2 regions of the Agromyces sp. NPDC057679 genome follow, and region 2 is predicted to be linked to the other one. Evidence: predicted binding sites of a transcription regulator. Region 2 holds the regulator's gene; the other holds the start of a gene.
What was found. The regulator HrcA, encoded in region 2, represses chaperone genes, less so after heat shock. The targets are predictions, from matches to a motif close to TTNGCACTCGNNNNNNNCGAGTGCNAA.

Region 1 (3,402 bases), on a different contig from region 2:
GCACATCGGACGGAGCCGTGCGCCAGTACAGGCCGTTGTCGTTGTAGTCGGTGAAGTCGGCCGAGGTGTTCGCGGGCGAGAACTGGATGACGCCCGCCGCCACGATCTGGTCGATGACGGTCTTCGAGACACCCGACGATGCGGCGCCGATGATGGCCGAGACATCCTGCGAGAGGAGGTCGGTCACCGAGACGGTCGCGGTGTCGGTCGTGGTGTCGCCCGAGTCACGGAAGACGACCTCGACGGCGAGACCCGAGTCCGCCGCGTTGACGTCGTCGGCACCGAGCTGGACACCCGCCTCTTCGGGCGGGCCGAGGAATGCGAGCGCACCACTCTGCGGCAGGATCGTTCCGAGCTTGAGCGCGAGATCGCGCTCGCCCTCGGCGATGGGCAGGGCGTCGCCGGCGTCCGCTGCCGGTTCGGATTCGGCCGGCTCCGGTGAACCCGTGCTGCACGCAGTGAGGAGGAGGGCACTGACGCCGGCGATGGCGATACCCGTCCAGGCTGCGCGAGCCGAGCGCGTGGCCGTGGCCTTCGCGAAAACGCTCATGTTGCTCCTTGGGACTGAAGGAATTGGTACACAATGCAGCGCCGTGGTGACGCCGTTGTCTGACAGTATTCCGGGGCATCCGCGGAAACAAGTCACCCCGGTCACAACCCGGTAACACCCGCCCGGATTGTTACCCGACCGACATCCTTCGGGGGTTCTGCGCACGAAATCAGCGTCATTCGACGTCATCATGCGCGGATTCCGCAGGGCGGACGACGCTCAGACCGGCTCGGAGACGACCCGTTTCGACGCGCGCCGCGCTCCCCTGATCAGGTCGACCGTGAGCACGGCGAGGGCCGCCCACACGAGGGCGAAGCCGATCCACCGCTCGGGCGGCATCGGCTCGCCGAGCAGCACCACGCCGACGAGGAACTGGATGAACGGGGCGAAGTACTGGATGAAGCCCATGTAGATGAGCGGCAGTCGGCGCGACGCCGCCGCGAACAGCAGCAGCGGCACCGCGGTGACGGCGCCGGCACCGAGGAGCAGCACCGTGTGCCAGGCGCCTTCGGTGCCCATCGTGAGCCCGGTGGTCGCGGCGACCCACCACAGTTGCACCGCGGCGAGGGGGGCGAGCCACAGGGTCTCGAGCGTCAGCCCCGAGACGGCGTCGACGCGGGGGCCGACCCGCTTCTTGATGAGGCCGTAGAAGCCGAACGAGAACGCGAGCAGCAGGGCGATCCACGGGAACTGCCCGTGGCCGACGGCGAGCACGACGACGGCGACGATGCTGATGCCGACCGCGACCCATTGGGTCGTGTTCAACCGCTCGCGCAGCACGAGCACCCCGAGGAACACGGTCACGATCGGGTTGATGAAGTACCCGAGCGAGGCCTCGACGACCTGCTCCGAGACCGCCGCGTAGACGTAGGTCTGCCAGTTGACGAAGATGAGCGCGCCGGCGGCCGCCATCGTGAAGAGCACCCGCCGGTCGCGCAGCAGGGCGAAGAACGCGCCCCATCCGCGCGTCACCGTGATGAGCAGTGCGCAGAAGACCAGCGAGAGCAGGATGCGCCACGCGACGATCTCGAGCGAGCTGCTGGGCGCGAGCGCGATGAAGTAGATGGGGAGGAAGCCCCAGAGCAGGTAAGAGGAGATCGCGTACCCGAGCCCCGGCCTGCTGATGCCCTGGTGCGTCGGCGCAGGAGGGGTCTCAGGGCGGGGATTCACCGATACAGACTACGCCCGCGCGGGTCGATGGCCAACGCGGCGGCTGCGGAGACGCAGAACGGCCCGGATGCTCAGCATCCGGGCCGTTCAGAAAGTCGGTTCGCTCAGCGAACGACGACCGCGAGCACGTCGCGGGCCGAGAGGACGAGGAAGTCCTCGCCGCCGAACTTGACCTCGGTGCCGCCGTACTTCGAGTAGATCACCTTGTCGCCGACGGCGACGTCGAGCGGGACGCGGTTGCCGTTGTCGTCGATGCGGCCGGGGCCGACCGCCACGACCTCGCCCTCCTGGGGCTTCTCCTTGGCGGTGTCGGGGATCACGAGGCCCGACGCGGTGGTCTGCTCGGCCTCGACCTGCTTGATGACGATGCGATCCTCGAGCGGCTTGATGGAAACCGACACGGTTGCCCCTATCTCTCTGATGAAGAAACTGTCTTGCGAAGACTGATTAGCAGCCTCTGAGTGAGAGTGCTAAGCCGAGTCTAGGCGCGTTTTGGCACTCGTGCAACGTGAGTGCCAGACCGTTCACGCGCGGCGAACACGGCGGCCGGATGGCCCCGCGCCATCGCCGCTCGGCGGCCGCGCCGCGGTGCTAGCGTGGCCGGGTGGAACGCTCCGAGCTCGTCGAACTCCTCTCCCCCGAAGGGCTGCGGCTCCTCGACGGCCTGCCCGAATGGGACTCGAAGGCCGACATCGTGAAGACGGTCGCCGCGCTCCGCCGCCAGGGGCATCCGGCGTCGTTGGTCGCCACCGTGCTCAGCCAGGCGAAGCTCCGCGCGAAGGCCGCCGCGAAGTTCGGCCCGTTCGCCGCCCGCATGCTCTTCACGGAGGCGGGGCTCGAGCAGGCGACCCGCCTGCAGGTCGCCGCGCTCCACGCCGGCCGCTTCTCGCGGGCGGGCGTGCGGCACGTCGCCGACCTCGGCTGCGGCATCGGCGGAGACGCCCTGGCCATGGCGGCGATCGATCTCGAGGTCACCGCCGCCGACGCCGACGAGGTCACCGCCGCGATCGCGACGTACAACCTCACTCCGTTCCCGCAGGCCCGTGTGCTGCACGAGCGCGCCGAGGAGGTCGCACTCGGCGGCATCGGCGGCGTCTGGCTCGATCCGGCGCGACGCACCACCACGGGCGGTACGACGACGCGCATCGCCGACGCCTCCGCGTACTCGCCGAGCCTCGACTTCGCGTTCGGGCTCGCCGACCGACTGCCGGTGGGCGTGAAGCTCGGGCCCGGCACCGACCGCGACGTGATCCCCGCGGGCGCGGAGGCGCAGTGGGTCTCCGTCGACGGCGACGTGGTCGAACTCGGCGTCTGGCTCGGCGCGCTCGCGCGCCCGGGCGTCGGCCGCTCGGCACTCGTCATCCGCGGCGAGCTCGCGCACGAGCTGACCGCGCCGGCCGACTCCCCCGACGCCCCCGACGGGCCCCTCGGCGACTACCTCTACGAGCCCGACGGCGCGGTCATCCGGGCCCGGCTCATCGGCGACCTCGCCAGGGCGAACGGTGCATGGATGCTGAGCCCCGGCATCGCCTACCTCACCGCCGACACGGCGTTCGACTCGCCGTTCGCCCGGGGGTTCCGGGTGATCGAACGCCTGCCCGCCGACGAGCGAGGGCTCCGGCAGGCGCTGCAGGCGCGCGGCGTCGGCACGCTCGAGATCAAGAAGCGGGGCGTCGACGTCG
Region 2 (3,402 bases):
GCGTCGGCCCCGGCGCGCACAGCCATGTCGGCGGCGTGCGCTGGTGGAACGCGAAGCACCCCTCGGCGTACGCCGACCGCATCGCCGCGGGCGTGTCGCCCGCCGTCGGTCGCGAGGTGCTCGACGCGCCGACCCGCGAGACCGAGCGGGTGCTGCTCTCGACGCGCATCCGCGAGGGCCTGGAGATCTCGACGCTGCACACCGGGGGTCGGCACGCGGTCGCCGCGCTCATCGCCGACGGCCTCGTCGACGCGAAAGCCGCCCTCTCGGGTGTGCTGACGCTCACCAGGAGAGGGCGGCTGTTGGCCGACGCGGTCGTTCGGCAGTTGCTCGACGCTTAGCTGACGAACTTGATCGCGAGCGGGTACGTGTACGGCTCGCCCTTGTTCGCGGCGATCGCGGCGATGATGCAGAACACGATGTTGATGACCCACACGGCCGGGTAGAGCAGGAAGCCGATGAACACGAACATCAGCAGGCCGCTCGCGATGTAGGCGATGAGGATCGTCAGCTGGAAGTTCAGGGCCGTCGCGGAGTGCCCGCGGATGAAGGGGCCCTTGTCCTTCAGGACGAGGTAGCCGATGAGCGCCGGCAGGAAGTTGAAGATCGCCCCGCCGATGTGGATCAGCGTCGCCCAGAGCTTCTCGTCGGAGGGGCTCAGCGGCTGGCTCTGCTGGTAGGGGTTCGCCGGCGGGGGAGGCGGGGTGGCGTCGGACATGGGGTTCTCCTTGCTCGGGTCGCCCGAAGGCGAGACTTCGTCAACCGTCATGCTGGCACAGCAGAGCGCGCCGCGGGAAGAGCCCCGACGGCGCGCTCGAAAGGTGCTGCCTACTTGATGAGGCGGATCGCGAAGGGGTACCGGTAGTGGTTGCCGTCCTTCGCCTTGAGGAAGCCCTGGATCGAGAAGACGATGACGACGACCCAGAGGGCGAGCGGGAGGATCCAGCCGATCAGCGCCCAGAAGCCGAACGTGATCGCGGTGAGGATCGAGTTCACGATGAGGATCGCGACGTACGCGATCGTGGCGGTGATCTGGAAGTTCAGCGCCTCCTTGGCCTCGGTGTTCGTGAACTGGCCGCGGTCCTTGAAGACGAGCCAGATGATGAGCGAGGGCAGGAACCCGATGATGCCGCCGAGGTGCGCGAAGGACGCCCACTGCAGGTCCTGCTCCTGGGTGAGGGGGCCGGCGGCTGCGGGCTGGGGCTGACTGTTCGGATCGGGCTGCTGAGCGTTGGGCTCGGTCATGACGCGCCTTTCGGGCTTCGGTGGTCTCGGGTTTCGGGAGGGGTTCGCGGTCGTGAGGACTCGCGGGACATCCATACGGTAGCGCCGCGAACCGCCGCGGGCAACGGCCTCGTCGTCGGATGTCGCGATATGATTAGCAGTCAGACAGAACGAGTGCTAAGTCGTCGGAGGGAGCGGGGCATGGCCTCAGAACGCAGTCTCGCCGTGCTTCGGGCGATCGTGCAGGACTACGTGGCGTCGCGCGAGCCCGTCGGGTCGAAGACGATCGTCGAGCGGCACGCGTTCGGCGTCTCGGCGGCCACGATCCGCAACGACATGGCGCTCCTCGAAGAGGAGGAGCTGATCGCGGCTCCGCACACCTCCTCGGGTCGCATCCCCACCGACAAGGGGTACCGCGTCTTCGTCGACCAGCTGACCGAGGTGCGCCCCTTGAGCTCCGCGCAGCGGCAGGCCATCGAGACCTTCCTCGGCGAGTCGAGCGACCTCGACGAGCTCCTCGCCCGCACCGTGCGCCTCATCTCGCAGCTCACGAAGCAGCTCGCGGTCGTGCAGTACCCGAGCTTCGCGAGCGCGCGGGTGCGCCACGTCGAACTCGTCTCGCTCTCGCCGAACCGCGTGCTCTGCATCCTCATCGCCGATTCGGGCCAGGTCGAGCAGCGGCTCGCCGAGCTCGAGCAGCCCGTCGACGAGTCGACGCTCGCCGAGCTGCGGCTCCGGCTGAACGAACTCGTCGCCGGCACCACCATGGCGGATGCCACGGCGCTGCTGTCGGGCGAGATCGATGCCGTCGACCCGCGCCACGCGGCGGTGCTGCACACGCTCGCCGCGACCCTCGCCGAGCAGGCGCGGGTGCAGCGCAGCGACCGGCTCGTCGTCGCGGGCGCGGCGAACCTCGTGCGCACCGAGCAGGACTTCGCCGGCTCGATCCTCGGCGTGATCGAGGCGATCGAGGAGCAGGTCGTGCTCCTGAAGCTCTTCGGCGAGATGTCCGGCGACGAGCACGCCGTCGCCGTGCGCATCGGGCGCGAGAACGCCTCCTTCGGACTCGGCGAGACCTCGATCGTCTCGAGCGCGTTCGAGATCCCGGGCCGCGACATCTCGCGCCTCGGCGTCGTCGGTCCCACCCGCATGGACTACTCCAACAGCATGGCCGCCGTCCGTGCGGTCGCCCGCTACCTCTCCCGCACGCTCGGCGAGAGCTGACCTTCCGCCCGTCGCAAGACCGGCATCCGCAACCGAAAGGACAAGCCCTCCGTGGCCGACCACTACGAGGTCCTCGGCGTCTCGCGCGAAGCGACGCCCGACGAGATCAAGAAGGCGTACCGCCGACTGGCTCGCGAACTCCACCCCGACGTGAACCCCGGTGCCGAGGCATCAGAGCGGTTCAAGGAGGTGACGCACGCGTACGACGTGCTCTCCGACCCGAAGCAGCGCCAGCAGTACGACCTCGGCGACCAGGGCGGCTTCGGCGGCCAGGGCTTCGGCGGATTCGGCGACATCTTCGAGACCTTCTTCGGCGCCGGGCAGCAGAGCCGGGGGCCGCGGTCGCGGCGCGAGCGGGGTCAGGACGCCCTGATCCGCGTCGAGGTCGGCCTCGACGAGGTGATCTTCGGCACCCACCGCGACATCGAGGTCGACACGGCCGTGCGCTGCGAGACCTGCCAGGGGTCGTGCTGCCAGCCGGGCACCTCGCCGGTCACCTGCGACATCTGCCGCGGCAGCGGCCAGATCCAGCGTCAGGTGCGCTCGCTCCTCGGCAACGTGATGACCTCGAGCCCGTGCGGCACCTGCCGCGGCTACGGCACGATCATCGCGACGCCGTGCGTCACCTGCCAGGGCCAGGGCCGCGTGCGCGCCCGTCGCACCGTCCCCGTCGACATCCCCGCGGGCGTCGACACGGGCGTGCGGCTGCAGATGCCCGGTTCGGGCGAGGCCGGCCCCGCCGGCGGCGCGAACGGCGACCTCTACCTCGAGATCAAGGTCAAGAACCACGACGTGTTCAGCCGCAACGGCGACGACCTGCTCGCGACCCTCGAGGTCGCGATGACCGACGCGATCCTCGGCACGACCGCCACGATCCACGCGCTCGACGGCGACGTCGAGGTCGAGCTCAAGGCGGGCGTGCAGAGCGGCGAGGTCGTCACCGTGCGCGACCGC

Region 1: a site for HrcA is predicted at 2,213-2,239, ahead of groES (co-chaperone GroES). Genes of this name have one in related genera too.

The regions. Positions count from the first base shown of each region.
Region 1 is NZ_JBHVIK010000002.1:1,080,539-1,083,940, reverse strand. Features, by position in the region: gene ACFVAJ_RS11990 (ABC transporter substrate-binding protein) at 1-550, opposite strand, end outside; gene rarD (EamA family transporter RarD) at 770-1,720, opposite strand; gene groES (co-chaperone GroES) at 1,825-2,121, opposite strand; gene ACFVAJ_RS11975 (SAM-dependent methyltransferase) at 2,325-3,402, shown strand, end outside.
Region 2 is NZ_JBHVIK010000003.1:129,188-132,589, forward strand. Features, by position in the region: gene hemW (radical SAM family heme chaperone HemW) at 1-341, shown strand, start outside; gene ACFVAJ_RS13475 (DUF4870 domain-containing protein) at 338-718, opposite strand; gene ACFVAJ_RS13480 (DUF4870 domain-containing protein) at 829-1,245, opposite strand; gene hrcA (heat-inducible transcriptional repressor HrcA) at 1,426-2,448, shown strand; gene dnaJ (molecular chaperone DnaJ) at 2,500-3,402, shown strand, end outside.